DNA from 2 places in the Halomonas sp. KO116 genome. Region 1 is predicted to be linked to the other one. Evidence: predicted binding sites of a transcription regulator. Region 1 holds the regulator's gene; the other holds the start of a gene.
The links. Region 1 encodes PhoB, which activates phosphate uptake and scavenging genes when phosphate is short. Its sites were predicted from a motif close to TGTCATANNNNTGTCANA; they were not measured.
Positions count from the first base shown of each region.

Region 2: ugpB (sn-glycerol-3-phosphate ABC transporter substrate-binding protein UgpB) is a predicted target of PhoB. The motif match lies at 7,734-7,751, and genes of this name have one in related genera.

Region 1 covers NZ_CP011052.1:110,546-126,526, forward strand. Annotated here, with positions in the region: gene KO116_RS00540 (NAD(P)-dependent oxidoreductase) at 1-636, shown strand, start outside; gene KO116_RS00545 (aldehyde dehydrogenase family protein) at 633-2,198, shown strand; gene KO116_RS24035 (VOC family protein) at 2,274-3,149, shown strand; gene KO116_RS26225 (hypothetical protein) at 3,178-3,333, shown strand; gene KO116_RS00555 (LysR family transcriptional regulator) at 3,286-4,200, opposite strand; gene KO116_RS00560 (hypothetical protein) at 4,265-4,621, opposite strand; gene KO116_RS00565 (HU family DNA-binding protein) at 4,621-4,893, opposite strand; gene KO116_RS00570 (NAD(P)/FAD-dependent oxidoreductase) at 5,020-6,255, opposite strand; gene KO116_RS00575 (chorismate--pyruvate lyase family protein) at 6,294-6,917, shown strand; gene ubiA (4-hydroxybenzoate octaprenyltransferase) at 6,953-7,846, shown strand; gene phoB (phosphate regulon transcriptional regulator PhoB) at 7,954-8,643, shown strand; gene phoR (phosphate regulon sensor histidine kinase PhoR) at 8,646-9,932, shown strand; gene KO116_RS00595 (hypothetical protein) at 10,242-10,556, shown strand; gene KO116_RS00600 (hypothetical protein) at 11,422-11,724, shown strand; gene KO116_RS00605 (hypothetical protein) at 12,255-12,584, shown strand; gene KO116_RS00610 (copper chaperone PCu(A)C) at 12,677-13,171, opposite strand; gene cysZ (sulfate transporter CysZ) at 13,259-14,002, opposite strand; gene phoU (phosphate signaling complex protein PhoU) at 14,083-14,808, opposite strand; gene pstB (phosphate ABC transporter ATP-binding protein PstB) at 14,840-15,655, opposite strand; gene pstA (phosphate ABC transporter permease PstA) at 15,649-15,981, opposite strand, start outside.
Region 2 covers NZ_CP011052.1:4,425,914-4,441,894, reverse strand. Annotated here, with positions in the region: gene phnD (phosphate/phosphite/phosphonate ABC transporter substrate-binding protein) at 1-380, opposite strand, end outside; gene KO116_RS20340 (DUF305 domain-containing protein) at 640-1,089, shown strand; gene KO116_RS20335 (DUF1428 domain-containing protein) at 1,240-1,611, opposite strand; gene KO116_RS20330 (YciI family protein) at 1,633-1,995, opposite strand; gene KO116_RS20325 (RNA polymerase sigma factor) at 2,078-3,322, opposite strand; gene KO116_RS20320 (sn-glycerol-3-phosphate import ATP-binding protein UgpC) at 3,413-4,468, opposite strand; gene ugpE (sn-glycerol-3-phosphate ABC transporter permease UgpE) at 4,471-5,313, opposite strand; gene ugpA (sn-glycerol-3-phosphate ABC transporter permease UgpA) at 5,352-6,236, opposite strand; gene ugpB (sn-glycerol-3-phosphate ABC transporter substrate-binding protein UgpB) at 6,302-7,627, opposite strand; gene argE (acetylornithine deacetylase) at 7,859-9,022, shown strand; gene KO116_RS20295 (hypothetical protein) at 9,104-9,415, opposite strand; gene KO116_RS20290 (YchJ family protein) at 9,602-10,075, shown strand; gene KO116_RS20285 (Bug family tripartite tricarboxylate transporter substrate binding protein) at 10,146-11,123, shown strand; gene KO116_RS20280 (putative bifunctional diguanylate cyclase/phosphodiesterase) at 11,160-14,660, shown strand; gene KO116_RS20275 (GIY-YIG nuclease family protein) at 14,657-14,956, shown strand; gene KO116_RS20270 (histone deacetylase family protein) at 14,966-15,981, shown strand, end outside.

The DNA.
Region 1 (15,981 bases):
AAAGGTAGCGTGATTGTTGATACCTCCACCAGCGACCCCGCCGTGACGCGTGAATTGGCTGAAAAAGTAACCGCAGCGGGCCTTCTATGGTTGGATGCTCCGGTTAGCGGCGGCCCGAAAGGCGCTGCCAGCGGCAAGTTGGGGATGTTGTTGGGAGGCGATGAACGCACTATCGAACGGGTATTGCCGATGCTGGAAGCGATGTCGTCCAAGCGCACCCATGTGGGCGGCCCGGGCAGCGGCCATGTGGTCAAACTTGCCAATAATTACCTGTGTGCCGCGCACTTGTTAACCACCGCCGAAGCCGTGGCGATGGCAGCCAAAGCGGGCGTTGATCCCGCCGCCTGCTTGGCGGGCCTTAATAGCGGCTCAGGGCGCAGCGCGGTTAGCGAGGTGAACTTCCCGGATTGGGTGCTGAGCGAGCGCTTCGATTCTGGCTTTACCTCCGGTTTGATGCGTAAAGACCTGCGTCTGGCGCGGGATGCCGCTGAGCAACTCGGTATCCCCTTGCCGTTGCTACAAGCTGTTGTTGATGCTTGGCATGCGAACCCCGAACAGCCAGCTGATAGCGACGACTTTAACCATATCACCACGCCGATATTAGCGCGTGGCAGCCAAGCGGAGGGCAACCAGTGAACTCACTTAGCCAATATGCCTGTGACCATCTTGCTGAACTGCTTAAAGGTTTCGGCTTAGCCGCTGCCACGCCGCTAAGCAACTGGATTGATGGGGCATTAGTCGCAGGGGAGGGTGAGGAAATCACCCTGATCAATTCGGCCACCGGCGAAGCCCTGGTGAGCTATTGTGATGCGGGCACGGCGTTGATTGAGCGTGCTACTCAAGCGGCTACGCGTGGGCAACGTGAATGGATGGCGCTCACCGCCAGCGAGCGTGGACGGCGCATGAATGCTGCAATACGCGGGCTGGAGGGCCATGAAGAGGCGCTGGCGCAGCTAGAAAGCGTCGTTGCCGGTAAGCCGATTCGCGACTGCCGCGCTGAAGTAGGCAAAGTGCGGGAAATGTTTGAGTACTACGCGGGCTGGTGCGACAAGCAGCACGGCGAAGTGATTCCAGTGCCTACCTCGCACCTTAACTATGTACGCCACGTGCCTTACGGCGTGGTGGGGCAAATTACCCCCTGGAACGCGCCGATGTTCACCTGCGCCTGGCAACTGGCCCCGGCGATTGCAGCGGGCAACGGCGTAGTACTGAAGCCTTCCGAACTGACGCCCTTCTCATCGGTGGTAATTGCCAAGCTGCTTGAATGCTCTGGAAAGTTCGGTCAGGGGCTCCCTAAAGGGTTGATCAATATCGTCAATGGGCTGGGCAAGTCGACCGGTGCAGCGCTGACCGATCATCCCACTATCAGCAAGCTGGTATTCGTGGGCTCTCCCCAGAGTGGCCGCATGATTGCTGAAGCCGGCGCACGCCGATTGGTGCCCAGCGTGTTAGAACTGGGGGGCAAATCTGCCAATATCGTCTTTGCCGATGCCAAGCTGGACGAAGCCGTCGCCGGTGCCCAAGCGGCGATTTTTGCCGCCGCAGGGCAGAGCTGTGTGGCGGGCTCACGGCTGTTGATTGAGCGTTCGGTGTTTGAGCAGGTCACCAGCCGTTTGGCCCGGGCCGCGGAACAGATTGCGGTCGGCCTTCCCAGCGATGAAGCGACGCGCATGGGGCCTTTGCAGAATCGCCGACAATTTGAGCAGGTCACCCGGATGATTGAGGCCGCCGAAGCGGCAGGCGCGAGAGTGTTAACGGGTGGCAAGCGTCCCGAAGGACTGCCAGACGAGGCCCACGGCTATTTTATCGCCCCTACCGTGCTGGTCGAGGTCACGCCGGATATGGAGATCGCTCAGCAAGAGGTTTTCGGCCCGGTGCTGATCGCCATGGCCTTTAATGACGAAGCCGAAGCCATTCAGCTCGCCAACGAAACCCGTTTTGGACTGGCCGGCGCCGTTTGGAGCCAGGATGTGGCGCGGGCACATCGTGTCGCTGGCCAGTTACGGGCGGGAACGGTGTGGATCAATAGCTATAAGGCGATCAGCGTGATGTCACCGTTTGGTGGCTTTGGCGATAGCGGCTTTGGCCGCTCTAGCGGTTTGGACGGCCTGCGCGAATACACGGTGCCGCAAAGCGTCTGGGTGGAAACGGCACCGGAAGCCAGCGTGGCATTTGGCTACGGCAGCGGCGTTGGTTGATTGTCCCATGGGACCTGAGGATATTGTTCTAACTTGCTGGGGCGCTTCGCTCCAGCAGCGTGAGGAGTTACTGCAATGAGCTTTGGCATTGATCACCCCTTAGTCGCGGTAGCCGATTTAGATGTGGCCGCCGAGCGCGCGGCCGCATTGGGTTTTACCCTCAATCCGCGCCACAGCCACCCCTGGGGTACCGATAATCACCTGCTGTTTTTACACAATAATTTCATTGAATTGATTGGCATTGCACATCCAGAGCTAACGGATTATCGGGATAGCAATGGCTTTCAATTTGCCAAATTGGTGGAAGATCGCTTAGCCATTGGCGAGGGGATCGCCATGGTGGCATTAGAAAGTGAAGCAATGTCGACGGATCATGCGCTGTTGACTGCGCGTGGTTTTGAAGGCCATTTGCCTATTGAGTTTCGCCGACTGGCACATCTTGCCAGTGGTGATGTAGAAGTGGGCGTAGCGTTAAATATCCTCCATGACCCTCAGCAGCCTTTCCTTACCCAGTTCTTGTGCCAGCAATTGCGTCCTGAGCTGTTTCGCACAGACCCGACCCTTGAGCGGCACGCTAATACGGCGACGTCTATTACCGATATTTGGTATGTGTCAGATAGCCCTGCTCGAGACTTGGAGCAGTTTCGTCGTATCCATGGCGATGAAGCGATTCAAACGCAAACAGGAGGCTTTAAAATCCACACCGATAAAGGGGTTTGCCACTTATTAAGCGACTGGGCAATAGGCGAGCGCTTTGAAATGTTGGCAGGGCTCCCGTCAGTGCCCGCCAGAGCGGTGGCGTTAACACTGGCCTGTGATGATATTGCCGTGGCGATTAATCACTGGCAGAAGCGCTCGCTACCTTTTGTACCACTGAACGTCCATCAGGCCGATATACCGCCTGAAGTGTTAGGCGGAACGGTGCTGCGTTTTTCTCAAATCACTGTGTGAGAATACTTTTCTGGGTGCAAACGCCGTTGTGCTCGGCAATATTGAAATTGGTGAGGGCTCGCGAATCGGTGCTGGCGCCATTGTCACAAAAAGCGTAACCGCTGGAGCGACTGGTGGGACTGCCTGCGACTGCGCGCTAATTCACATCGCGAAACGCTTGCATCCAGCGCTGCAGGTGGCGTAGGAGCAGAATGCTGGCCTTGGGCTGTTGCCTTCCTACCCGCGTGACCATGTGGGCCTGGGAGCGCTGAAACAGCGGATTATCTACCGGACGCGCCACTAGCGTGCCAGCTTCCAAATCGTGCGCAACAGCAAAGTCAGGCAGCAGGGTGATACCCATGCCGCTGCGCACATATTGTGCTAATACCACCATTGAATTGGTATTCATTGCCATGCGCGGGACTATGCGTGACTGCTGAAATGCTTGGTCGACCATTTGACGTACCCCATGGGTGGTGTCCCACATGGCCATCGGTTGATCGCTAAGCTGGGTCAGTGTGATCGGTGACGTCTGTCTGGTCAAAGGGTGGTTGGGCGGCAGAATAGCCATGAGTGGCTGAGGGGTAGATGACCAAAAACGCAGCTGGGGATGGGTACGCTCATGGAACATCAAGCCGATATGGCTATGATCGCCGACAATGGCATCAATAATGCCCGAGGTGCCTGCCGTATGGATATCGAGTTGGATACCCGCATAAAGCTGGATAAATTCGTGCAGCGGGGAAGCGACTAAGTCACTGACAAAACCTTCACCTACCGTAAGGGATATCCTGCCGGTTTCCATGCGTTGGTAGGCTTCAAGTGACGCGATAAAGCCTTCGTCGAGTGCGCCGCGACGTTCGCAGTACTCAAGCAGCATTTCTCCTACGGGGGTGGGTGAAATGCCGTCGCGCTGACGCTCCATGAGGGTGGCTCCCAAGGCTTCCTCCAGCAGCGAAATTTGCCTGCTGACCGCCGAGGGAGCAATGTCCAGACGCGCCGCAGCACGGCGCACTGAACCAGACTCCAGGGTAACGCGGAAGTACACTAAGCGTTGATGAGGTATGTCCATCGATAGCTGTTATACCTCTGCCTGGTTTACCCTTTGCTGATCGCTCAATACTGCAAATACTGGGCTACAAATATTTGAGCAGCTTCTGCAGCTTGTTCATATCGGCGGAGTCGCCCACTAAACGCACGTTGCCACTCATCATGCCGTCAAGAAAGGCCTGCTGAGTTGGCTTTTTGAGCACTTTTAACGCAGTGGCTTGGTCTCGGAAACGCAGTTCAAGGTCTAAGTCGACGGGCAGCCCTTTACCGGTGCTGATGCCTTTCGGCGTCATCCGGTAGTGGCGGGCGATGCTTAGATCTTCCGTGGCGATTCCCCAGTCCAGGCCGCGCATGCGTTCTAACTGTTCACGAAAGCGCGGCTTGCGGCGCAGGGCACGTTTGAGCAATATGCCCAGCAGCCACAGCGTCAGCTTGAGCTTCATTAGGAAACGGCGTCCTTAAGTCCTTTGCCTGGCTTAAAGGCAACATTTTTGCTGGCCGGAATTTGTAGTGGGGCACCGGTTTGTGGATTTTTACCGGTACGTGCTGCGCGCTCACGTACCGTAAAGGTACCGAAGCCGATCAGAGCGACATCTTCGCCCTTAGCAACGCTGTTAGTGATCTCATCCAAAATAACGTTCAGTACTTGGCCTGCTTTGTCTTTTGACAGGTCGGCACTTTCAGCGATGGCAGCAGCGAGTTCAGGTTTGCGCATAAGAAATCTCCCTTTAGTAAACAATCGAACTTTTGTTAAAGAATCGAGCGTAAAGCAAATGCAGGTTGTTGGGCGCGTCATTAGCACTAGGTAGCTTCTCTAGCCTAGTCGTGAACGCGACGAAAATCAGCCTAGCAGCGTAGGTGCTGCTCTGGAAAGCTCCACTTTCCTTCTCACGCAGCCCCCTGTCAACGCAAAACCAATCAAACGTCCGTCTTTATTTTCGGCTAACGCACTGATATCGCCACCTTCGCCTTCAATTCGCCAGCGTTCAGGTGGGGTGGTTGGCGGGTAGGCGACCACTGGCAGCAGGGGTGTTTTAACGACTATTGGCCAAGCGCCAAAGCTGACCAACGTGGGAGTGTCCGCAAGCGTTGCCGCCAATGCCTTGGCGCTCGCTTGCAGCGGCTGCACGTACATGGCGTTAACGCCATCGACGCAGGCGACATCGCCCAGGGCGTAAATATCGGGGTGTGAAGTACGCAGTTGGCGGTCAACTTGTATGCCGCTCGGCGATACGCTAAGACCCGCGGCTTCGGCAAGCGCCGTACGCGGCGTTAGGCCAGTTGCCATTAGTACGAGATCGGCGCTGATAGCCTCGCCGTTATCCAATCGTAATACGATGTCATCACCACTGCTGGGTGTTAGTGAATCTATCGTGCGGCCTAAGCAGAGTCGGATGCCTGCCTCATTGAAGGCATCGCCCAGGGCGTTGCCCAGCGGTATGGGCAGCAGGCGGGGCAGTAGCGTAGCTTCAGGCGCTATGACGCTGACGTGATGACCTCCGGCGTACAGGTCATTAGCAAATTCACAGCCGACCAGCCCGGCGCCAACAATCGCCACCCTTGCTGGGCCTTGGCCTAACGCCTGATAAAAGCGTCGGTAGTCGTCTAAGTCATTAATGGTGAAACAGCGTGGGGCTACGCTGGGGTCGATGCTGAATGGCACCCTGGGCGCAGCGCCAGTGGCTAATACCAGTGTTTCGTAGCTTAGTTTTTCAGAGCTTAGTTTTTCAGAGCTTAGTTTTTCATAGTTGGGCGCTTGTCCAACGTCGAGAAGAAGTGTCCGGTTATCCACATCCAGTGCCGCCACGGGGGTGTGGGTAATGATGCGGACGTTTAACTCATCGCCCAGCTCGGCAGCGTTTCGCTGGGCCAGTTTGTCGGGCGCTAGGCCTTTAGCGAAGCCGGTGGAGAGTAACGGTTTGCTGTAATCGTCACCGCTGTCAGCACTAATCAACGTGATTGAACGCTGGTCACCGAGACGGCGTAGTGCCCGGGCTAAGCCAATCCCGGCCATTCCCGTGCCAATAATGACCAGCGCAGCGTGGGATGAAGAGAGCTCTGGTTGTGAGGTGGGCATGCAGACACCAAAAAAGTCGCTGAAACAAAAGCCTGTTAGTGCTGCATGTTACACTAGTCGATCCGTTTATTGCCCTGGAGAACTTGGTGACGCCTGCAGCTTTTCGGCAAACTTCTCACTTTTCGAGCTGGCGTCCCGTTGCTGCGGCGCGGCCTGTCATGAGCCCTTCCTGGTGGCAGTGGGTTGCTTCTACCGACTCGTTAACCGCCCGCTTAATAACCGCTGGTGGTGAGAAACAGTTTCGGGTGCGGCTGCTACGCCAGGGCGTAGGCTGGCCGCGAGAGGATGAGGCACGGGCGTTGGGCATTGCTCCCAAGCGCTACGCATGGCTGCGTGAAGTCGCGCTGTGCTTGGATGAAACACCGTGGGTGGTAGCGCGCTCCGTCGCCCCGCTTACGCAGTTAAAGGGCCAGCGTTTGGAAGGGTTAGGTGAGCGCTCGCTAGGCAGTTGGTTATTTCGTCAGCCAGGTTTAATTCGCGGGCCGCTTGAAGCCACTACCCAATCCCCCTTATTTGCTCGTATGAACGGTATCGAGAGCGACTGTACCTGGGGCCGACGCTCAGTGTTTTATCACGGCGGTAAGCACGGTGGACTGTCGTTGTTGGTGCAGGAGTATTTTTTGCGTGCGATGGCGGATGACCTTGACCTGCCATCGCGCTAGGCTAGCGCCTGCATCTTATTTTTCGTGAGGTAAGCATGGATCGTTCACTGTTGCGGCCGAAGGGATGGGCTCGCGTGGCAGATTTTATACAGCTGATGCGTTTGGATCGACCCATTGGCACTTGGTTGTTGATGTGGCCGACGCTTTGGGCGCTGTGGATTGCCGCTAAAGGGGTACCCGGCCGTGATGTACTGCTGATTTTTGTGGCCGGTGTTTACGTCATGCGCGCGGCTGGCTGTGTGGTGAACGATTATGCAGATCGCCATTTCGATGGCCATGTGAAACGCACTAAGCATCGCCCGCTCGCCACCGGTCGAATCAGCGAAACCGAGGCTCAATTGTTGTTTATTGGTTTGGTGGCCACAGCGTTTATTTTGGTGCTACTGACTAATTGGTTTACGGTGCTGCTCTCGCTGGGCGGAGTATTTCTGGCGGTTATTTACCCGTTCATGAAGCGTTATACGCACTTTCCCCAGGTGGTGCTGGGGGCGGCATTCTCATGGGCAATTCCAATGGCCTTTGGCGCCGTGCTGGGCCATGTGCCGTTGGAAGCGTGGCTGCTTTTCGGTGCAAACGTGCTATGGACGGTGGCGTACGACACGCAATACGCCATGGTCGATCGCGACGATGATTTAAAAATTGGTATTAAATCGACAGCTGTGCTGTTTGGCGACGCGGATCGCCTAATAATCGGCCTACTCCAGGTAGCCACCCTGGGGTTGCTGGCATGGGTAGGCTGGCGGGTTGGGTTAGGTGGGTTCTTTTGGCTAGGGCTCGCTGCAATGGCGGCAACTTTCCTGCATCAGCAGCGCTTAATTCGTTATCAGGAGCGGGATCTCTGTTTCCAGGCGTTTCTGAATAATCACTGGTCGGGGCTGCTGATTTTTGCGGGTATTGCGCTAAGTTGGTGGCCTGCGGCGGGTCAGTAACTGCCATTGTCATGTAACTGTCATCAAGTCATGGTGTTATCGTCACTGACATGTCATTGAACTGTTTTTCTTTGAACTGGCTTTTTTGCACACCGTGAGGCTCTGGTATGACCGCCAAAACCGTTCTGATTGTCGATGATGAATCGTCGATTCGCGAGATGATCGCGGTAGCGCTGGAAATGGCTGACTACCGTGTGCTCGAAGCAGATAACGCCCAGGATGCTCATGCCATGGTGGTTGACCACCAACCTGATTTATTGCTGCTTGACTGGATGATGCCTGGCACCAGCGGTATTGAGCTGGCTAGGCGCTTGAAGCGCGAAGAAGCTACCGCCGAGATCCCGATTATTATGCTCACCGCTAAAGGCGAAGAGGATAATAAGATCCAAGGGCTTGAAGCTGGCGCCGATGACTATATCACCAAGCCCTTTTCGCCCCGCGAATTGGTGGCACGGTTAAAAGCAGTGCTGCGCCGCGCGACGCCCCGTGGCGTTGAGGACCCAATTGAGATTAATGGCCTGTTGCTTGACCCGGTAAGTCACCGGGTAAGCGCTCACGGCAAAGCGTTGGAAATGGGTCCGACCGAGTATCGTCTTCTGCAGTTTTTTATGACTCACCAAGAGCGCGCTTACACACGCAGCCAGCTGCTTGACCAAGTGTGGGGCGGCAATGTTTACGTTGAAGAGCGCACGGTCGATGTGCATATTCGCCGCTTACGAAAAGCGCTGGGCGATGTGCATCAAAACCTGATTCAAACGGTTCGGGGTACCGGATACCGTTTCTCTGCACGGGTGTAAATGTGCGCCTATGGAGCCGTGAACTGTGGCGTCTAGCGTGGCTGGCCACACTGGGTACTTGCTTAGGCTGGTTATTGGGCTCAGCAGGGCTAGGGCTTGCGGCAGGGCTTGCAGTATGTCTGTTCTATCACTTGCGGCAGCTACGCGAACTTTATTTATGGCTAACCCTACATCCTCACGATGAGCCGCCTGCCGCTCACGGTATGTGGGGTGAATTGTTTGATCGTTTATACCGCTATCAGAAAAGCCAGCGTATAACGCAAAGTCGGCTGCGCGCTACCTTGGCCCGTATTCAAGAGTCGTCTGAAGCGATGCGCGACAGTGTGGTCATGCTCGACCGCCACGGTGATCTGGAATGGTGGAACAGTGCTGCAACGAACATGCTGGGGCTACAAACCGCCCATGATCGTGGTCAACACATTACCAACCTACTGCGCGAGCCAAGTTTCATCCGCTATTTCAATGCGCGGGAGTATGGCGAGCCGCTAACGCTGACGTCGCCGATTGACGAGCGTCGAATCCTGCAGTATCAAATTACCCTGTACGGCGACGATGAACGGCTGGTAATGGCCCGGGATATCACGCGCTTGCACCGCCTGGAACAGATGCGGCGCGACTTTGTTGCCAACGTCTCTCACGAGCTGCGCACGCCGCTAACCGTCCTTTCCGGCTATCTGGAAACCTACAGCGATATTGCTGACCAGTTGCCGCCGCGTTTGGGCAAAAGCATCAACCAGATGCAGGAACAGACGCAGCGAATGCAAAACCTGGTCAATGATCTATTGCTGCTCTCCCGGTTGGAAATCGACCAGGGGGGGGAAGATCACCATCCGCTGTCGTTAGGGCCTTTGCTACAAAGCATTTGTGATGATGCGCTGGCGCTGTCGAATCAGCGTCATACCATTACAGTCGCGCTTGAAAGCGATGCACGCCTGCTGGGTAGTGAACAGGAAATTCGTAGCGCCATCTCTAACCTCGCTTTCAATGCCGTTCGCTATACGCCAGCAGGTAGCCACATCACATTACGCTGGAAAGCTAGCGCGACTGGTGGCGGCTATATCGATGTGGAAGACAATGGTGAAGGGATTGATCCTGTCCATATTCCCCGACTAACCGAACGTTTTTACCGTGTCGACAAAGGCCGCAGCACCGCAACTGGCGGCACTGGCTTAGGCTTGGCAATCGTCAAGCACGTACTATTACGCCACGATGCGCAATTACAGATTGAATCCCACCCGGGTAAAGGGGCGCTTTTTCGCTGCTCATTTCCCGCTTCACGTCTTGTATAGGTCTCAGTAAGCGACCTTTCGCACCATACCTGTAAAGGTGTGCAATATTGGCATGTGAGGTTGGTAAGAGTTTACTCATGTGCCATTTTTATACAGTTTTTAGGCTTGGTATTTCGATGTTAACAGAGTGATATAGCTTAACTTGTTTTAATTAAGTCATTGATTTTTATTTGTTTAATTTTATTTTTTTGTTTTTGGCATGCCCGCTGCATTGTTAAAAAAAAGGAAGACGACCGCAGGAAATGCTGGCTTGTATATAAGCCCTTCTTTCTTAACCAAGCGGTAATAAACAGCGATCGGAGGTGGAATATGATGTCCAAGGATTTACTCAAGAAAGCTGGCATTTTAGGTGTATCTTTTGGTTTGATGGCAAGCCCGTTAGCCTTTGCTCAAACAGATGAAAATTCAGCTATTGATGAAAATCAGGGAATTACAGCTGAAGAGCAACCAATGGATCCCCAAGGTACTGATAGTTCAGACGGTCATGATACTAAAGACATGACTAACGATTTAACCCATGACGAAGGTGATGGAGCCAGCGACATGGATCCTCAGTCAAGCGATCACTCAGATGACGCTGAGTATGACGACGATGAGCTTGTAGAAGAAAACAGCGGTAGTTAATTGTTAATTATCATTTAGATATCAAAGAACGTCTTTTCAACGGATGAAAAGGTAATTGATAGGATGTTATAAAGGCAAGGATGCTTTTCAGGTTCAAGGATGAATCACTAGGAAATCAAACGTTAGTCAGGGTTAATTCCAAGGCTGGAGTCCGCTACAAGGAGTGGAAGCTAACGTTAGTTATTACCTATAGCCTATTCTGATATCGGACCCCGCCAGTCGGGGTCTGATTTTTTGCTGCCTGCTTTTTGTGGGCTTCTTCTACTGCATTTCCCTATTTTTACCTACCTACCTACCTACCTACCTACCTTTTTGAGTGCATATCGTGAGCTACTCTCGCCCCTTTCATCCATGAGTAGTCTAGTTCATCCATGAGTAGTCTAGGTTTTGTACGAAAAGTCGGCGTGCGAAGACTAGACAAGGCAAAATTAACGAGAAAGCGGAGTTTACGAGGTGTAAATGAGCATTTCGAGGCGATTTTTAACGCCGTATTGTCGAGCGCAGGCAGTTTTCGTACAAAGCCTAAGTCTACTACTCGATAACGTAGCACAGGCGCGATGAGGTTAGCTTTAAAAGTAATTCTTAATATTAGCGTTTGAGGATGAGTGTGCCATAAAGGCACAGACAATTTTGCGCATGTGTCATTTGTGCACATGTATTTTGCGTGCTTTTGTTTTTAGTGGCTTAATATTGTGCGCAATTGATAATTAATAAGTGATTGTTTTTATTTAATTTTATTAAATATAGTGGAGGTTGGCACGGTAACTGCTTTATCAGGGCAGTGAAGTCACCGCAGAGAGAAGCAAGCCAGCAGGCCCTTCTTTCTTCACTTCAGCGGTATTAAGCAGTCATTTGGAGTAATACTATGTTTAACGTTCTTTTTAAAAAATCAGCTGTTGTAGGACTTGCATTCGGTTTGCTGGCGAGCCCAGTTGCATTCGCAAATTTTTCCATCAAAGCTAATCAAGATCTGTCTGTTAATGATGAACCAATTCAGGCTCAATCACAGCGCACACATGAACAAGCAGTTTTTACCTCATCTGATTTGATGTACGACGTAGGTGATCGCCCTAATGTTATTAAGGCAGAATCCCATCGTACTAGTGTTCAAGCAGAATATACCGCTAAAGATTTGACGCATGACGTAGGCGATGGCAACGCTTGGTAACAAAAGTTTGCAATTAAGCGGAATGTATTACGTTTGAGGTGTGAGTTAATCACGCAGATGCGTGTCACACCGATAGGGATGCAGGTCGATTCAAGGAGTGAATCAATCGACAATCAGAGCGCTGGTCAGGGTTAAATTCCAAGGTTGGAGCAGTCCCGCAAAAGGAAAGGAAGCTAGCGCTAGTCATTGTCAAAGTATTGTGTCCTTAGACCCCGCTGATGCGGGGTCTGATTTTTTGTGACATCCCACACTCTCTCAAACCATTTTTCTCTCGTTTAAGGTGCTGCTTTCTAGGGGAGCCTAATTTCATTGCGTCGCTATGTATAGATAGCAGCCATATGAGTAATTAATGCACAATCATTTTGGGTACAAAAGGGTTGGTTAATTATTTTTAAGCGATATTTTGGTGTAAGTGTTTAATTATTAAATAATAATTTATATGTCTTTTTTGTCGCCTAATGTGCAACGTAAAGCGTAACAGCCGTTCTAATCATCATCGAACGGAATCCATGAATAATGAGGAGAACACCATGCTGCTAAAAGAAATGAGCAAAAATGTCGCCCTGGTAGGTATTGCTTTTGGTCTGGTCGCGAGCCCTCTGGCGATGGCGCACTCATCTATTGAGCTGAACCAAGACCGTACCGCTGGTCAGGGTGTCATCGACAAACCTGAGTCACATGCCGCTTCAAAACAATCTCATGTCTCGGCGGGCGACTTGAACCGTGATGAAAGCGAGAGCTTGGACTTTTCGCCCTCCAGTAGCCGTCCTTCTACGGCTGAAGAAGGGTCTACTTCTCGCCAAGAGGGTTACACTTCAGGGGAACTCAACCGGGGTGAAGGCGATAGTACCGACTGGTAAATAATGGAATAAGTGTAACTGCTAATGTAATCGTTGCTCGCTAAAAACCCCGCCGAAGCGGGGTTTTTGCTATATGTTAACTGCAGCCCACATCAGTGGTGATGCCCATCAGCAGCTTCGCTGCCTTCCTGGGCGCTCTGTATCCAGACTTCAATATCCACATCGTCTTGTTCTGCAAAGGTGAGCGTGAGAGGGAACCGCTCACCCTCCTTTAACGGCTCGCTTAGGCCAATCAGCATTAAGTGAAAGCCGCCACCCGGCCGCATGGTATAAGTCTCCCCTGCCTCGACACGAATCTCATCCACATGCCGCATCTGCATCATATCGCCGTCCATTTGCATATCATGCAGCTCAACGTTGCTGCTCACAGGGCTGCTCGCGCCGATAAGAGTAATAGGGTCTGAAAAGGCGGTGATATCGATGTAGGCTGCGCCGTTTACCGCCCCCGGTGGGGTAGGGGTAGCGAAGGGATGCGCAATGCGCAGAGCCTTAGTTTTTACGTCGTGGGCTACGGCCATAGATGCCATCGAAATAGACATAGCGCTAATCAAGAGTATGCCACCCAGCCAAGCCGTCGGTTTTAGCATGCGGTAATTCCTTTGTTGTTAATTGAGTCCAGGATAGACGAACAAACCATAAAGGTAGCAAAGTGGTGTCGCCTGGGTAATAAGCGCCTACTGCGGTGTGATGCCGCGTGTATCACCATGTACATTTCGGTAATGATCATCCCAGAGTAGTACGGCACCCGCGACAGCGCCGGGAATCAGAAATAGATTGGCCAGCGGAATCCAGGTGATTAGCGTGACTAATCCTCCAAAACTGAGGCTTTGCCACCAGCGTTTCGAGAGCCGTTGGCGCATATCGGCAAACGTCACCTTATTGTTATCCATTGGGTAGTCTAGATAAGTAATGGCCATGATCCAGGCGGAGAATAGCGCCCACAGCAGGGGGGATACTAAGTTCAGCCCTGGGATCCAGCTAAGCACAAACAGACCGGCGGCACGGGGCAAAATATAGGCGAGCTTAACAAATTCGCGGCCAATGGCATCAATGGCTGTTTTAGTAAGGTTGCGGTCATCAATCGGTTCACGGCCAGTCACTTGGGTTTCGACTTTAGCGGCCAAAAAACCGTAAAAAGGCGCGGCGATCAGGCTGGTCACCAGCGTGAAGGTAAAAAACACTACTACTAACAGGCTAATCACGAAAAGAGGCCAGATAAGCCAGGAGAGCCAATCAAGCCATGTTGGCACCATGTTCATCCAATGATCTAGCCAACCACCGAAGCGGTTGAGCACGAAGCTGAACATGCTGACGTAAACAATCAGGTTGACTAAAATAGGCAGAAAAACATAGCGTCGCATACCTGACTGATACACGCAGCGTGTACCTCGGCTAAGCGCAGTGACAGCATCCAGCATGGTGGGGGAGACTCCTTGTGATTCAAACGTCCAGGCCGCTTAACAGCCTGGACGTATTGCAGGAGGAAACCCCTTTCAGGTCAAGACTTTTTTAGTACCTGCGGGTCAAGGTTGTCGGGGTCGCTATGGCGAATATCCAACCCTTTGACAAGATAAACCACGTACTCGGCAAGGTTATCGGCATGGTCACCGACACGCTCGAGGGCGCGCAGAACCCACATGATGCTGAGTACAGAGGTAATGGAGCGAGAATCTTCCATCATAAACGTCATGAGTGAGCGCATCGCGCTGCTGTACTCGTCGTCCACCAGCTCGTCTTCACGTACTACCTGCATGGCTAAGTCGGTGTCAAAGCGGGCAAAGGCGGTGAGCGCATCGCGCAGCATTTTGCGCACATGCTCGCTGATGTGCCGTACTTCCACCAAACCACGAATGGTGCTGGTACTTTCACTCAGCAGCAGGGCGTTACGGGCGATTTTGCTGGCCTCATCGCCGATGCGCTCAAGATCAGACGTGGCACGAATAACGGCCAGCACTAGGCGTAGATCAGACGCCGCAGGCTGTCGCCGCGCCAGTACCCGGGTGCATTCGTCGTCGATTTGCAGCTGCAGATCGTTGACCTGACGATCATTGTCGCGCACTTGTTCGGCTAGGCGGGTGTCGCCTTCCAGAAGCGCAAAGACGGCATCCTGCACTTGCTTCTCTACCAGACCGCCCATGGCCATCAGATGGGTTTTTAGCTCTTCCAGCTCCTGGTTGAACTGGCGAGAGATATGCTGGCTGTGAGAGTCGCTAGTAATATCCATGGAGCACTCCTGACGTTTCAGTCGCTAAGGCCTAGGTAATGCGGCCGGTGATGTAATTTTCGGTGTGTTGCAAACGGGGGTTGGTGAAGACCTGATCGGTAGGCCCGTACTCAACCAGCTCACCTTGATGCAAAAAGGCGGTGTAATCCGATACACGCGCCGCTTGCTGCATATTGTGAGTAACCAGTACCAGCGTTAGCTCCGACTTGAGATTACGGATTAACTCCTCAATTTTGAGCGTTGAAATCGGGTCTAGCGCTGACGCGGGTTCATCAAGCAGCAGCACATCGGGCTGTACTGCTAAGGTGCGGGCGATGACTAGGCGCTGCTGCTGTCCACCGGAAAGCTGCCAGGCGGAGCGGTGCAGGCGGTCTTTCACTTCATCCCATAGCGCGGCGGAGGTTAATGCCCACTCAATAATATCGTCCCTTTTGCGCTTGGGAAGGCGCTGCTGTAAACGCAGGCCAAAGGCCACGTTTTCATAGATCGACATAGGGAAGGGATTGGGGGTTTGAAACACCATTCCTACTCGCCGCCGCAGCTCGGTCACGTTCGTTTGCGGGTCGTGAATGTCCTGCCCTTCCAACGTGATTTTGCCGCTATGGGTCACTGTCTCATTGAGATCGTGCAGCCGATTAATTGCCCGTAACAGCGTTGACTTACCGCATCCCGACGGACCAATGAAGGCCGTCACACGATGTCGCGGAACACTGAGGGTTAAGTTGCGCAACGCCGCTTTCCCCGCATAGGCGAGGCTTAAGTGATCAATGCTCAGGCAGCTGTGCTCGGACGAAAAGTGCGCCACTGGTACCTGAGCGGTATTGGCTGAATGTAAAGGCGCTAGCATTCGTTTCCCCGTTGACGCCTAAGATAATGACGCAGAAATATGGCAGTTAGATTAAGCACTAGCACAATCAACACTAAAAGTAGCGCCGTGGCGTAAACCAGTGGGATCGCGGCCTGCACATCTTCGCCGTGAAAGGCGGTATCAAATAAATGATAGCCAAGGTGCATGAACTTGCGCTCTAAATGTAGGTAAGGAAATTCGCCATCAATGGGCATTTGTGGCGCTAGCTTGGCAACGCCGACAAGCATCAGTGGCGCCACTTCGCCTGCCGCGCGGGCGACCGCTAAAATAACGCCTGTCAGCATGGCCGGTGCCGCCATGGGCAG
Region 2 (15,981 bases), 330 kb from region 1:
TAGTGCGGACGCTCAATAGCAAACAGAATTTCAATATCGCTTTCGCGATCGAACAGCACAAATTCAGAAGGACCTGCGAAAACAAGCTCAACATCATCGTACTGCAATGCGGTACCCGCGGCGGTGCGGTTGCTGAGGCTGAACATCTTCAGTTCAAGGCCAGTCGTTGTTTCAAACGCTTCGGCGAAGGGGCCGAAGGCGTCTTCTAGAGGCCCCATGCCTTCAATACCGGTATCGGCCATGCGAATGGGATTAGGGCAAACATTGCGTAAATCGTCATTGGCCAGCACCGACGGCGCCGTAAAAGCGGCAACCCCGGTAATAGCCAAGCTCAAAGCTGCGTTATGAATACTCAGTTTACAAATATTGGCTTTATGCATTGGTCGTCATCCTGTCGGCGAAATATGTCTATATTCAAGTGGTAGTTAGAGTGGCAGCCGACAATGAAGGTAAGGTGTAGTTAAGATGACGTTCTCGTCACAGATTTATGACAGCCTCTTTGCTCCACCTTTATTGCTAAGGTGCCAAGGCATGAATATGGAGCTAGCCATAAAGGGTGATTCCAGCGCCATGGTTCGGCAGAGTAACGAATCAGTATCTACACTCGTAACTCCGATAATTGGTTCAAGGAGGAGGGCGATGAAAATGTATTTACGTTTCGGCGCTATGATCGTGACGGCGACCGTGATCATGTTGGGGTTGATGTACCTGAACACTTACCAGTTAGACCATGTCACTTTCAGTGAAACCCGTACTTACATGGCTATTGTCATGGGGGCCACGATGGCAGTGGTCATGCTGGGTTTCATGCTTGATATGTACTCCAAAAAGGGCGTGAACCTGGCTATTTTGGTGGGCAGCATCGTGGTCTTTGCCGGGGCGCTGTGGCTGGTGCGCAGCCAGCAGACGGTGGATGATGTTTCCTATATGAAGGCGATGATTCCACACCACTCTATTGCCATTCTGACCAGTGAGCGTGCTCAGATAACCGATCCCCGCGTACGCGAACTCGCCGACTCGATTATCGAGACCCAGCGGGAAGAGATCGCAGAAATGAAAGCATTAATAGCGGATCTTGAAGATGAGTAATAACGTTTAGTGAAACCGCCGCTGGAGGGTAGGTTAGGACAAGATTGTCGAAATTCAGTTGGCAGGTAGTCGGCCGGACATTGGGTTGGAAGGCGCCATGCCATCGGTTCATGCAGAGCGCTCCCAACTTTTATGTCGACCGGTGCCCTGTCACTCCTCATCAATGATACTTTTAAAACCACCGAAAATGAGTCGCTTGCCATCAAACGGCATTGGATTAACGTCCATCTGCAAGCGCGGGTCCTGCATGACCTTGGCCATTCCTTCATCACGCACGGCCCGCGATGGCCACTCTATCCAGGAAAAGATGATACTTTCGTCATCCTTGCGTTTGACCGCCATGGTAAAGGAGGTCACTTCCCCTTCGGGGACATCGTCTCCCCAGCACTCCACGACCCGCAGTGCGCCGTGCTCCTTGAAAACAACGGCCGCGGCATGGGCATGCTCAATAAACGCATCTTTATTAGCGCTGGGCACGGCAGCGACGAAACCATCTACATAAGGGTGTGTAAGCTTGCTCATGGCTGTTCTCCTATTACTGTTTTATTCTGCTTTAGAGGGGAGTTCTCGAACGGGGCGTACCTCAATGCTACCCAGCCGGGCGGGTGGGATGCGGCTAGCCAGCTGCAGCGCTTCATTCAAGTCGTGGGCTTCGAGTAGATAGAAACCCGCCAATTGCTCCTTGGTTTCCGCAAAGGGGCCATCGGAGATTAACGTCTCGCCATCGCGTACACGCACGGTGGTAGCGGTTTCTACTGGCTGTAACGCTTGTCCGGCCAGGTAGTGGCCGTTGGTGCTTAAGCGCTCTACCCCGGCGATACACTCCTGATTGAGGTCGTGCCATGCCTGTTCGCTCATGGCGTTGATAATCTGCTCTTGGTAATACACCAGCGCAACGTACTTCATTGAGAGCCTCCTGGTTGGTCAGGGTAGTGACTCTCTTTAGTCGTTTGGCATCGTCTTGAATCGACATAGCCTAAGCATTTTTTTAGGGGGAATTTTCGAGCTCTGCCAATCGCCGGTTCAAAAAGCGTTTTTCTGGATCCAGGGTGACCAATAGCAGTGCCTGTTGATAGGCGCTGCGCGCGGCAACATGCTGGCCTTGGCGACGCAGTAAATCCGCTTTAGCGGCATAAAAGAGATAATAGCGGCTTATTTGCGGATGATGAGCGATGTCGTCGAGTAACTTCAGGCCGGTATCGGGGGCACCATTCATGGCAATGGCGACCGCACGATTCAGCGCCAGGATGGGTGATGGAAAACGACGGCAGAGGGCATCGTAAAGCCTGACGATACGCCCCCAATCGGTCTGCTCAGCGCGGCTAGCCTGGGCGTGTACGGCGGCAATCGACGCCTGAAGGGTGTAGTACCCGGTAGGGGTGAGCGCCAGCGCCTGTTCCAGCCATGCAATGCCGACCTGGATATCCTCTTGGCGCCATAGGCGTCTGTCCTGAGCATCCAGTGTCACCAGTTCACCCTCGCTATCCTGGCGCGCATCCCGGCGGGCATCATTAAGCAGCATCAAAGCCATCAGCCCAAACACTTCACCCTGGGGCAGTAGCCGTGCCAGCTCATTACCCAGGCGCATGGCTTCTTGGGTTAGGCTGATATCGACCACGCTAACGCCCGTGCTGCGTGAGTAGCCTTCGTTGAAGACCAGATAGATGACCTGGAGCACATCAGGTAGGCGCTCAGGTAATTCTTCCTGGGTAGGGACTGCATAAGGGATATGCGCATCGCGAATTTTTCGTTTGGCTCGTACGATACGCTGAGCCAGCGTCGTAGGCTTCATCAGTAGCGCGCTGGCTACTTGCTCAGTGGTCAAACCGCACATCTCGCGAAGCGTCAGGGCAATCCGTGCTTCCATGCTCAAACTTGGGTGGCAGCAGGTGAATAGCAGCCGCAAGGCGTCATCTTCGATAGCCGTTAGCTCAAGATCCAGCGTCTCTTCTGTAGGTAACCGCTCTGTGGGTAATAGCAAGTGAGCCCGACGGCGAGCAGTACTGCGCTGGCGGATTTGGTCGATTCCGCAGTGGTAGCCGGTGCGAATTAGCCATGCCGTGGGGTTGTCAGGTTTGCCGTTAACCGGCCACTGTTGAACCGCCGCCACAAAGGCATCCTGCATGGCTTCTTCGGCTAGTTCAAAATCCCCCAGCAGGCGTATCAGCGTCGCCTGCACGCGCCGGGAGTGCTCACGATACAGGTCATCGACGTATGAAGGTTCAGTACTCATCAAGGGAGGTCCGTAAGCTTTATCTCAAACGTAGCCCATGGTTTCTCCGTTGACTTGTTTTTCTTGTTTTGTCTTTCGGGGGATAGGTATTCAATCCCCGGTGCGTTTTCCCGTGGCGCTGTTGAAAGGATGCAGGGCGTCGCGGGTCACAAAAAATCGCAGGGTTTCGCCTTCGGCAACGGGCGGCTGCCCCGAAACGCGGATGACTGTAGGCTGGTCGCTATCGGCGAGGGTCACATACAGGTGGCTTTCGGCCCCCGCGGCTTCAAACAGCGCCAGCGTTGAGTCGACAATTAGGTGAGGCGCGGTCGGCGGCGCTAGATGCATATCATCCGGTCGAATGCCGACGACATCGGTGCCGTCGGGCAGGTTATCCAGCAGCCCGTTGGCGCCTTGTTCGTTCAAGTAATCCACTGGCAGCATGTTCATGGCAGGGGAGCCGATAAACCCGGCGACAAACATGCTGGCGGGGCGGGCGTAGATCTCCATGGGTGTGCCGACTTGCTCAATCTGCCCGGCGTTAAGCACCACTAAACGGTCGCCCAGTGTCATGGCTTCCAGCTGGTCGTGGGTCACATACAGGCTGGTGGTTTTCAGGCGCCGCTGCAGCTGTTTGATCTCTACGCGCATCTGCACCCGCAGCTTGGCATCCAGGTTGGAGAGCGGCTCGTCGAATAGAAACGCCGCAGGTTCGCGCACGAGGGCGCGGCCCATGGCCACCCGCTGGCGCTGACCACCAGAGAGCTTGCGCGGTTTGCGCTCCAGAAACTCTTCGATCTCGAGCATTTTGGCGGCAATTCGCACGCGCTTTTCAATGTCTTCTTTGTTAAACCCGCGGTTCTTGAGGCCGTAAGCAAGGTTGTTGTACACCGTCATATGCGGGTAGAGCGCGTAGTTCTGGAACACCATGGCGATATCGCGCTCGGCGGGCTCCAGCTTATTGACCACCCGGTCACCGATTTTGAGCGTGCCCTCGGTAATGGTTTCAAGCCCCGCCACCATGCGCAGTAGGGTAGATTTGCCGCAGCCGGAAGGCCCGACCAGTACTACGAATTCACCGTCTTCAATGTGTAAGTCGATGCCTTTGACGGCGTGAACATCGCCGGTGTAGGTTTTTTTTAGCCCTTCCAAGGTAATACTGGTCATTCTTATTTCTCCGTCTCGGTCAGGCCTTTCACAAACAAGCGTTGCATAAACAGAATCACTAATACCGGTGGCAGCGCTGCCATCACCACTGCGGCCATCACCAGGTGCCATTGTGGGTTCTCTTCCGAGGTCATGCGCTGAATGCCCATCACAATGGTGGTGTAGTCGGGGTCGGTGGTGATCAGCAGTGGCCACAAATACTGGTTCCAGCCATAAATAAACATGATCACAAACAGCGCCGCGATGTTAGTCACGGAGAGCGGCATCAAGATATCTTTAAAGAATTTGAACGGCCCGGCGCCGTCGACCCGGGCGGCTTCGAGCATCTCTTCGGGAATGGTCATAAAGAACTGTCGGAACAGAAAGGTCGCGGTGGCTGAGGCAATCAATGGTATCGACAGCCCGGCAAAGCTATTGAGCATATTAAGGTCCGCGACCACCTGAAAGGTGGGGATAATGCGCACCTCAACCGGCAACATCAGGGTGACGAAGATCAGCCAGAAGAAGAACATCCGAAAACGGAAACGGAAGTAGACAATCGCAAAGGCGGAAAGTAGCGAAATGGACAGCTTTCCCACGGTGATGGCCATGGCCATCACAAAGCTGTTCCAAAGCATCAGCGCGGCAGGCGGGGAGTTCGCTGACGATATGCCCGATTGCCACATCTGGGTATAGTTTTCGATTCCATGGCTGCCGGGCAGCAGCGGTAGGGTGCCACGCATTAACTCACCCGGCGCCTGGGTCGAGGCCACCAGGGCGATATAAACCGGAAAGACCACCAGCGCGACGCCGATGATTAACACGGTATGGGCGAAAAAATTGGCCCATGGGCGATTTTCAACCATGACAACACTCCAACGAGGCCGATTTAATAGTACGTTTGTTAATAGTTCACGCGCCGCTCAATAAAGCGGAACTGAATCACCGTGAGCACCACCACAATCACCATGAGGATCACCGACTGAGCTGCGGAAGAACCCAAATTGAGGCCTACAAAGCCATCGGCGTAAACTTTGTAAACCAAGATATTGGTCGACTGAGCCGGTCCGCCTTGTGTAGTGGCGTGGATAATGCCGAAGGTGTCGAACATGGCGTACACCACGTTAACCACCATCAAGAAGAAGGTTGTGGGTGAAAGCAGTGGGAAAATTATCGTCCAGAATCGCTTGATAGGGCTGGCGCCATCAATTGAGGCTGCCTCAATGAGCGATTGCGGAACAGACTGTAGACCCGCCAAAAAGAACAGAAAGTTGTAAGAGATCTGCTTCCAGGCCGCGGCAAGAATGACCAGCAGCATGGCGTCGCTCCCCGAGTTGCGGTGGTTCCACTGGTAACCGACCATTTCCAGCATATAGGGCACGATGCCGATGGAAGGGTTGAAGATAAACCACCACAAAACACCGGCAATCGCAGGCGCAATGGCGTAGGGCCAAACGAGGAGCGTGGTGTAGGTGCTGCGTGAACGAATCATCCGGTTCACAGTACTAGCCAGCAGTAGCGCCACCGACATTGATACCAGCGTGGTGCCAACAGCGAATATGGCGGTCACCGACATCGAATTGAGGTAGCTACCGTCGCGAAACAGACGGGCAAAGTTTTCCAGGCCCACAAACGTAGAGCGCAGCCCAAAAGCGTCTTCACGCAGTAGCGATTGGTACAGCGCTTGGCCCGCAGGCCAGATAAAAAAGATCAGAGTAACTATTACCTGGGGCGCCAGCAGCGCGAAAGGCAGCCATCGCCCTGGAAACGTCATGCGTTTAGTTTGCATGGGCAGCTCGCATGTAAACGAAAGCGCCGCCTACCCTAAGGGCAGGCGGCGAAGTAAGTGCTTATTTACTGGTTGGCGGATTCAAAGTCACGCAGCAGCGCATTACCGCGCTCTACCGCGTCGTCTGCGGCTTCCTGACCTGATTTACCACCGGTCATCACGGCTTCCATCTCTTCGGAGATGATGTCGCGAATCTGTACGAAGTTGCCAAAACGAAGGCCTTTCGAGTTCTCGGTCGGCTCGTTGAGCGTCATCTGCTGCAGAGAAATATCCGCACCGGGGTTCTCTTCGTAGTAACCCTGCTCTTCACTCAAATCCCAAGCGGCTTGGGTGATGGGTAAGTAGCCGGTCTGCTGATGCCACTCTGCCTGTACTTCAGGCTGAGAGAGGTACTCAAAGAAAGCGGCAACAGCTGCATACTCTTCATCGCTGTGGCCTTGAAGTGCCCAGAGCGTTGCGCCACCGATAATCGAGTTCTGCGGTGCACCTTCTACGTCGTCGTAGTAGGGCTGCATGCCAAAGCCGACTTCAAATTCTGAGTTAGCGGCGACATCAGCGCGAGAGGCGGAGGAGCCAAAGAAGATCGCACAGTCTTGGGAGTAGAACATCGGCTCGGAATCCGGGCCGGTGCCGGGGCCAGCCCAGCGGTAAATGTTCTCATCCTGCCAGTCGTGTAGGTTATCCCAATGGCGGGCGACCAGCTCATTGTTGAAATTTAGCTCGGTCTCCATACCGCCAAAACCGTTTTCCAATGTGCCGAGCGGCGAGTTATGCATGGCGGAGAAGTTTTCCAGCATTACCCAGCTAGGCCAAGAAGAAGTGAAACCGCAGCTAGCCGCCCCGGATTCGACGATTTGACGAGAGGCATCGGCCAGCGCTTCCCACGTTTCGGGCGGCTGCTCAGGGTCAAGGCCCGCTTCCTCAAATACGTCGCGGTTGTAGTACATAATCGGCGTAGAAGAGTTGAACGGGAAAGAGAGCATGTTGCCATTGGTATCGGTGTAATAACCGACCACGGCGGGCAGGAAGGCCTCATTATCGAAAGCGCGACCGTGCTCTTCCATCAGTTCATATACTGGGTAGATGGCGCCTTTGGCGTTCATCATGGTGCCGGTGCCGACTTCAAACACCTGCAGGATATGTGGCTGTTCGTTGGCACGGAAAGCGGCAATGGCACCGGTCATGGTTTCGGCATAGGTGCCGCGGTAGCTGGGCGTGACCTGATATTCGTCTTGTGACTGGTTAAAATCCTCGGTGATGCCCTCAAGAATTTCGCCGAGCTGACCGCCCATGGCGTGCCACCAGCTAACTTCCGTTGCGGCCTGGGCGGATAAGCTTAGGCTGGCAGTCGCCACCCCAACGGCAAGCGCGTGCAGTGATAAACGAGACATAACAGCTCCTTGTGGGCCTGAAATTAATCAGGTGTGCAGTGTGTTATTAAGTTTTGTTGGATGCACTGAACAGTAGAAAGTGTAGGTGACGTTTTGATGAAGGCAAGGTGAATACAAGATGACAGCTGGCGCGACGGGCGGAGTAGGCGAAGTATCTGAGGGGTGTTAGGGTTAGCGGTAAGCTACTTTTAAAAAGCTGTTGCTGAAAAGCTATTTTGGAAAGAGAACATAATGCCTCACGCTATCGCTCTACTCGAAAAACTGGTTGCCTTTGACACCACCTCCAGCGAATCCAATTTGGCGCTGATTGAGTATGTTGAAGGCTATTTGGCCGAGGTTGGCGTTAGCGCCGAGCGGGTGATGAGCCCCTGCGGCACCAAGGCCAATTTGATCGCAAGGGTCGGCCCAGACGCGCCTGGAGGGGTAATGCTTTCCGGGCATACCGATGTGGTGCCGGTGGCAGGGCAGCCTTGGTCGAGCGATCCCTTTACCCTGCGCGACGGTGATGATGGGCGGCTCTACGGTCGGGGTACCTGCGATATGAAAGGTTTTATCGCCTGCGTCTTGTCGATGGTGCCTAATTGGGCGAAAGCCCCTCTGCAACAGCCCATTTATCTCGGCTTCTCTTACGATGAGGAGATCGGTTGCGTGGGCGCCCCCAGCCTGATTAAACGCTTTTACGAGCACTACTCCACCACCGCTCATGTGATTGTTGGCGAGCCCACCAGCATGCAACCTGTGGTCGCGCAGAAAGGCGCTACCAACCTGCGCACTTCGGTGACTGGCCAGGAAGCTCATAGCAGCCAAGTGAATCAAGGCACCTCAGCCATTCACGTGGCGGCAAGACTCGTCACCTTTATTGAAGACACCATGGCGGCGTTGGTCGAAGAGGGGCGAGTTGATGAAGCCTTTAACGTGCCTCACACCAGCCTGCATGTGGGCAAAATAAAAGGCGGAACGGCCATCAATATTATGGCGCGGGAGTGTCAGTTCGAGTGGGAAATCCGTCACCTGCCGACCGATACCTTCGATGAGATATACGCGCGCTTTGAGGCGTTTTGTGAACAGCTAACCGGTGAGCTTAAGGCCAAAGGCAAGCACGTTGATATCACCACCGAACCCCTTAACGTCACAGTTCCGGGGCTAGCGGATCGCGATAACGACCATGTGCTTCGCTTGGCTAAAGACCACTTGCCTACCGCTTGCTGCAACCATGCGGTGGCTTACGCTACAGAAGCGGGGCAGTTTCAGGGCCAGGGTTTACAAACCATTATTCTCGGTCCTGGCAGCATTGCCCAAGCGCACCAGCCCGATGAGTATATTGATATCGAGCAGCTTGAAGCGTGCGAGGGTTTTCTAACGAAAATGGGTAAAGCGTTAGAGAAGCCCACCTAATTAGCTAATAACTGACCAAAAAAATCCCACCCGGTTAATGGGGTGGGATTTTTTGTAGTGCTTTCATACCATGTCGTTTTTTCAGTGCTGAGGATGTTGTTCAAACAGCTCAGCTTTTGCATGGCGCATCACATCTTCGCACGCCTGCTGTTGGGCTAACTGCGTCAACAGGCGCTGAGTTACTTCGAAGCCCTTGCCTAAGCAAGTGTCCACTTCCTGTGGGCTAACGGCTGGCGTCACGCGATAATCGATTTTTACCGTGCGCCCGCCGCCTTCCAGCCGATCCGCAACTCCCCTGAGCCGCCACGCGATTTTCTCTTTCCAAGTTGCTGATTCTTCCGCGCCTTCGTTTACGCTAAACGTGCACTGCCATTCCGGTTTAAAGACCTTCATAGGAGAACCTCCAAAAATTTTGGAAAGAATGATCAATCGTGATTCGTACTCCGTCGTCTGAATGTATTGCCCCACTACTATATACCTAACGTGGCATGAAAATCGAAACAATAGTGATACACGTCGGGCGACGCGCATAGGATGTATCGGTTAGGCTATAGAAGATGACGTTAAAGAGCCTAAGCTATGACCCGCACGACTGATGTAAGTTGCCCCTGTGGTAGCGATTTAATGCTGACTATCTGCTGTGGCCGGTACCATCAAGGCGAGATAGCGCCTACCCCTGAAGCGCTAATGCGCTCTCGCTATTCGGCCTTTGCATTAGGCTTAAGCGACTATCTGTTGGCCACGTGGCACCCCACCACACGGCCCGCAGAGCTTGCGCCTGATCCTGAAACCAAGTGGAAGAGACTGGTGGTTGTGAGCGCCGAGCCAGCGCTTGCGCAGAGTGGTCAGGTGCATTTTCGGGCATTTTTTTATGAACGAGGGCATGGGCGAAAACGCTGGCATGTATTGGAAGAGGTGTCCCGCTTCGTGCACGAGCAGCAGCGTTGGTGGTATGTGGATGGCTCCCCCACGCTTACCCGACTAAAACCCGGCCGCAATGACTCATGCTTATGTGGCAGTGGGCGTAAATTAAAGTTATGTTGTGGTGAGTAGGCGCGAATCACTAATAAAAATGAGCCCAAAAAAGGGGTTAGCGTTAAGTCATCTCAGAGGAAAGGGTGGCTTGAACAAACGCTTAAAAAGGGCGCTTATAGCGTGGATGGGAACATGGCTATGCATCTGGAGCGTTACCACGCTGGCAGATAATCCCTTTCCCGACACCGACATTACGCTAGTCATACCCTTTGGCCCTGGGGGTGCCACCGATGTACTGTTTCGTGACATATCTGTGGAAGCACAAACCTATCTAGATACCGCGATCAATATCGTTAATATTGCGGGCAGTGGTGCGACGCGTGGATCACAAACTGTCAAAGATGCAGAGGCCGATGGTCATACACTGCTAGGCAGTCACCAAACCATCGACCTTGCATACTTTGCGGAGCTGTCTGCTTATTCTCATCATGCCTTTGCGCCTGTTGCACTACTCACGCGAACAGTGAACATACCCGCTACCTATCCCGGCCACGCTGCTCAACGTGCCAGTGATATTCCTGCGTTAGTCGCGGAGCAGGCTGAACCGTTAACGTTTGGCGTAGTCCCCACCTCCACTGACCATTTTTTTTGGCTGCATTTTTTCCAGCAAACGGGTATTGATGCCCAAGAAATAGTGTTCATTCAGTACCCTGATACTGGATCACAAGTGACCGCATTACTGGCTGGTGAGATCGATTTTGCGATGCTTAACCTGCCCTCAGCGAGTGAGTTGTTCGCTACCAATGCACTCACGCCGTTGGGCGTGGCAAGCAACACTAGGTTAACCGCGTTGCCAGCAGTACCCACTCTACTAGAGCAGGATATCGAGCTGGTGAATACCACTGACAGGGGTGTTTTTGCACCGTTGAACACTCCCCCCGAAAGATTAGCGATACTGGCCAATGCCTTTGAGCAAGCGCTGGCTCAGCCAAAGCTGGCGCGCACTATTGAACATAGTCATGGCTCTCTAATCGACTATCGTCCGCTTAACGACTATGCCAATTATCTTAACCATCAGTACACGCTGTTAAAGTCGCTGTCGGAAAGCGTCGCGTTTGAACGTTAGCCATCAGTGTCGTGCTAAGTAGGAGTTCCGTAGCACATGCCGATTAATACCCGTGATCTGGCGTTGGAAACGCTGCTTTTAATGGTCGCTGCCGCGCTACTCTTCATGGGCTTGGCAGGGCTAATGTTTGGTATTGGCGCGCAGTACTCGTTGTTCGCGGTAACCCTGGTGCCTGACGCTGCCGTGGCAACCTTGCTATTAGGTATAGGGCTGTTGGCAGCGTTGCAACATTGGGGATGGCTACGCCGTCTCAGCGCATGTTTATTGATGGCAATGCTGGTGTATACCCTGGCGCACAATCAATGGGCGGGGGGGCAGGAAGGCTCATGGTTAACAGGACAGCCGCGTATTACGTCGATAGCCGCTGTGATGCTACTCGCGGTGGCGCTCTGTTTATTTATTGGGTTCGCTACCTTTCGCCGCCGCTGTTTATGGCTGGCGACGGGCCTTATTTTATGGCTCTTTTCAGGCTTAGTCATTGCACGTTTATGGGGTGGCATCGAAGCAGAGAGTCCGCTTTTTTCATCTTCACCCGTGGCAGTGGTGGTTTTTGCCGTGCTGCTGGGAAGTGCGCTGATTGCCATTGGTGGGCGTAAACAGCCAGCACCTCTTAATCCAGGTCGTTGGGCTATCGTTGCTGCGTTGTCCGGCGTCGCCATCAGTAGCGTTGCGTGGCTACTACTCAGCATGCAGCAGCATGCGGCCACGCATCAACAGGCTATGTATCTACTGGATAATGTACAGCTCAATGCTGAGCAGGCAACGCGTGCCCGTTTACATCAGATGCAGCGTATGGCCGAGCGATTGAACGCAGCAGAAGGCGATGTTGATGCGGCTTGGTTGGTGCCTGATGCGCAGAATTATCTGCGCGATATGCCCAGCTTAAAAGCCATCATGCTACTCAATGAAGAGCGGCAGCTCTTGTGGTCAACCACCCGCACTTTGGATGAGGAAACGTGGTTTCAACAGCAAATCACCAAGCCGCGAGTAAATAACTGGTTGAACGCTCCACTCAGCCAGCCGCGCTTGATGATTCCTGATGCGAGCCAACCTCAGCGGGTATTGATGACTATTTCTAATCAGAGCAGCGGGCAGCAGTTGCTCTCGACGTTTGATATAGCAGAGTTGCTTAACAATGAGCTGCGAATGGCGCTAGGGCCTTTTCAGGTCAGTGTTAATCGTGCAACGAAGCCGCTGCTCGTACTACACCCGTCAGGGTTTAGTGCTGATCCCGTTTTAACGCCGGATATGGCGTTGGCATCGCGGCATGCCGGCTTGCCAGGCGGGATTAACCTCACCTTATACGCCTACCCGGGCGCTCATTATAATTGGTATATGATGAGCTTTATGCCAGTCACCGTTGCCATGGGAGGGCTGCTACTCAGCTGGCTATTGGCATTTAGTTTAGGGTTGGTGGGCGTAGGCATCGCACGCGCTAGAGAGTTAACAGCGGCGCAGCTTTCACTGGCGGAGAGCGAACAACGCTACCGCTCGCTTTTTACCTATCATCCTGATGCGGTGTTTTCACTGGATAGCGAAGGCCGCTTTGTTACCGCTAACGCGAGTTGCGTTAACATCACCGGTTATACGCAGAGCGAAATTCTAGATCAGCATTTCACCCATTTTATTAATGCTGACGACAAAGAGCGTGTCGATCAGCATTTTGCAATTGCCATCCAGGAAAAGATTACTCGTTTTGATCTCTCTATCCTTGATCGTAACGGGGAGTCCCATCTTTTAGATGTGATTGCCCTGCCGATTAGCATCAATAACAACGTTGTCGGCATCTACGGCATTGCTCAAGACGTGACTATCAGCCGTGCTCAGCAAACACAATTACGCACCTTGGAGCGCAGTGTTGAAGCCAGTGTTAACGGGGTGCTGATCGCTGATGCCAATCTGCCTAATATGCCCATCCTGTATGCGAACAAAGCGTTTACCACCATGACGGGCTATACGCAGGAAGATGTTATCGGTCAAAACTGCCGGTTTCTGCAGGGCAGTGGAAGCGATCCTGCCATTGTGGCGAAAATTCGTCTTCACTTGGCTGAACAGCGTGATGTGCACGTGACCCTGTGCAACTATCGCAAAGATGGTACGCCGTTTTGGAACGATTTATATATTTCTCCAGTGCGAGATCAAGAGGGGCGCGTTACCCATTTTGTGGGCGTTCAGCACGATATCTCTAAACATAAAGCGTATGAAGCGCGGCTGGCTTATCACGCAAGCCATGATGACTTAACGCGGTTACCCAATCGTGCCCTGTTTGAAGAAAAGCTGCTGGCGCAATTTACTCTATTACAGCAAGGCGAACAGCGGTTAGCGGTGCTGTTTGTGGACTTAGATGATTTCAAACCGATAAACGATAATCTCGGCCATGCCGTAGGGGATCGAGTACTAATAGAGGTCGCTAGACGCCTGCAAGCTAGCGTGGAGTCAAACGATACAGTGGCGCGGTTAGGTGGTGATGAGTTTGTGATGCTACTTACCAATATCACAGAAGAAGCGCAGATCGTAGAACGTGTAGAGTGCATGCTAACGACATTGGCGCGACCCTATTGCCTAGACGGACAAGAGCTTTACCTCACTGCCAGTATTGGCATTGCGCTCAGTCAAGACACTACCCTACAGCCGCAAATGCTGATTCAGCAGGCCGATATGGCGATGTACAAAGCCAAGCAGCAGGGTCGTAACGCCTATGAGTGGTTTACTGAGGCTTTTACCGACTCAGTCAGCGAGCGGATGGTGTTACGCAATGAGTTGCAAGAAGCCATCGAGCGGGAGGCCTTCCAGCTACATTATCAGCCATTGATCGACCAGCGTGGTCAGTTGGCGGGCGTTGAGGCTTTGCTACGCTGGCAACACCCGAGTAAAGGTTGGATTTCACCATCACGTTTTATACCGCTCGCTGAAGCCACCGGCCAGATCATACCGATTAGTGAATGGGTGCTTAAACGTGCTTGCTTAGATATGCAGGCGTTAACCCTAGGCGGGTTGGGCCCCGTTCAAGTAGCTGTTAACCTATCACCCCTTCAATTTAACCGTGCTAGTTTTCTGACCACGCTGCGTCAAACGTTGTTAGACACTGGGTTACCGCCGGAACAGTTATCTTTAGAACTGACCGAAGGAATCCTGATGGATAATACCGAAGCGGCGATTGATACCCTTCAAGCGCTGCGGAGTATGCAGATAAGCGTATCGATCGATGATTTCGGCACCGGATTTTCAAGCTTAAGCTATTTAAAACTCCTGCCGATCAGCACAGTAAAAATAGATCGTAGCTTTATCCGCGAGCTTACCCATAGCGGCGATGATGCCGCCATCGTGCAGGGCATTATTTCCATGGCTCACCACCTTGGGCTAAGGGTGGTAGCGGAAGGCGTCGAGACTGAAGAGCAGCATCTACGCCTAATGTCCTACCAATGCGATATATTTCAAGGTTTTGGGCTAGCGAAGCCAATGCCAATTGAGGCCTTGAAAAACTTTATTGCCTCGCTATCGACCGATTCAATTCCCTATTACGAGACAAACGAGTGACTAGCTTGCCAAGCGAAAGCCAGCTTGCTGAAAATCAGTGGTATGTTTATCTGCTGGAGTGCCGACGCGGTACCTACGCGGGCATTACCAATAACCTAGCGAAGCGCTATCAAGCGCACTGCACAGGCAAAGGGGCACGTTATACCCGTGCGAATCCGCCCGTTGCGCTGCTGGGCGCCGAGCCGTTTGAAGACCGCGCCGCTGCCAGCCGAGCTGAGTATCAGTTAAAGCAGCAAACGCCGAGTCAAAAACGCCGCTGGGCCAAACAGTGGCCTGTTCAGTTAGATGTCCATTAAGGAGCCGGAATGCTGACGTTTTATTCAGAGGGCAGCCGCTTACGCCAAGCGCGTACAGAGCTACATGACGGCGCGTTGGTCACCCCGTTTGAGTGCCCGGAACGCCTGGATTTAGTGCTAAAGCATCTCCGTCAATCTGGGCTTGGCGATATTCGAGCGCCCGCTGCCTATGGGCTGGCGCCGGTGCTGGCGGTGCACGATGAGGCGTATGTGACGTTTCTAGCCAACTGCTGGAAAGAGTGGCAAGCGGCTGGGCATGAGGGGGAGGCGATTCCCAATATTTGGCCCGCCCGAACCATGCGCGGTGACCGCATTCCGCAATCCGTTAGCGGTCAGCTAGGCTATTACGCACTGGCGGCAGAAACGTCCATTTCAGAAGGCACCTTTGAAGCCGCGATGGCGAGTAAAGACGTGGCGTTAGGTGCGGTAGAGCATACGCTACAAACCGGCGAACCCAGTTTTGGCCTGTGTCGTCCGCCAGGCCACCATGCTGCGTTTGATCAGTTCGGCGGGTACTGCTTTTTTAATAACGCCGCTATTGCCGCCCAGCGGGCGCTGGATGCAGGCAAGCGCCGGGTCGCCATTCTTGACGTCGATTTTCACCACGGCAATGGTACCCAGCAGATTTTCTACAAGCGTGACGATGTTCTATTTATCTCATTACACGGAGACCCTGAGGTAACCTTTCCGTATTACTTGGGCTACGCTGATGAAAGCGGCGAAGGTAAGGGCGAGGGCTTTAATATTAATTACCCGTTGCCGCCCGGTACCAGCGTGACCACATGGATGGCCACACTGGAGCAGGCGTTGGCGCAGGTGAAAGCCGCTGAGTGCGAGTGTTTAATCGTATCGCTAGGGGTCGATATCTTTGAGGGCGACCCGATAAGTGCCTTCACTTTTACCAGCGCGGACTTCACTCTGTTAGGTGAACGTTTGGCGCAAGCGGGTTTGCCCTGTGTGTTTCTGATGGAAGGAGGCTATGCGGTAGATGAAATCGGTGTCAATGTAGTCAACGTGTTACAAGG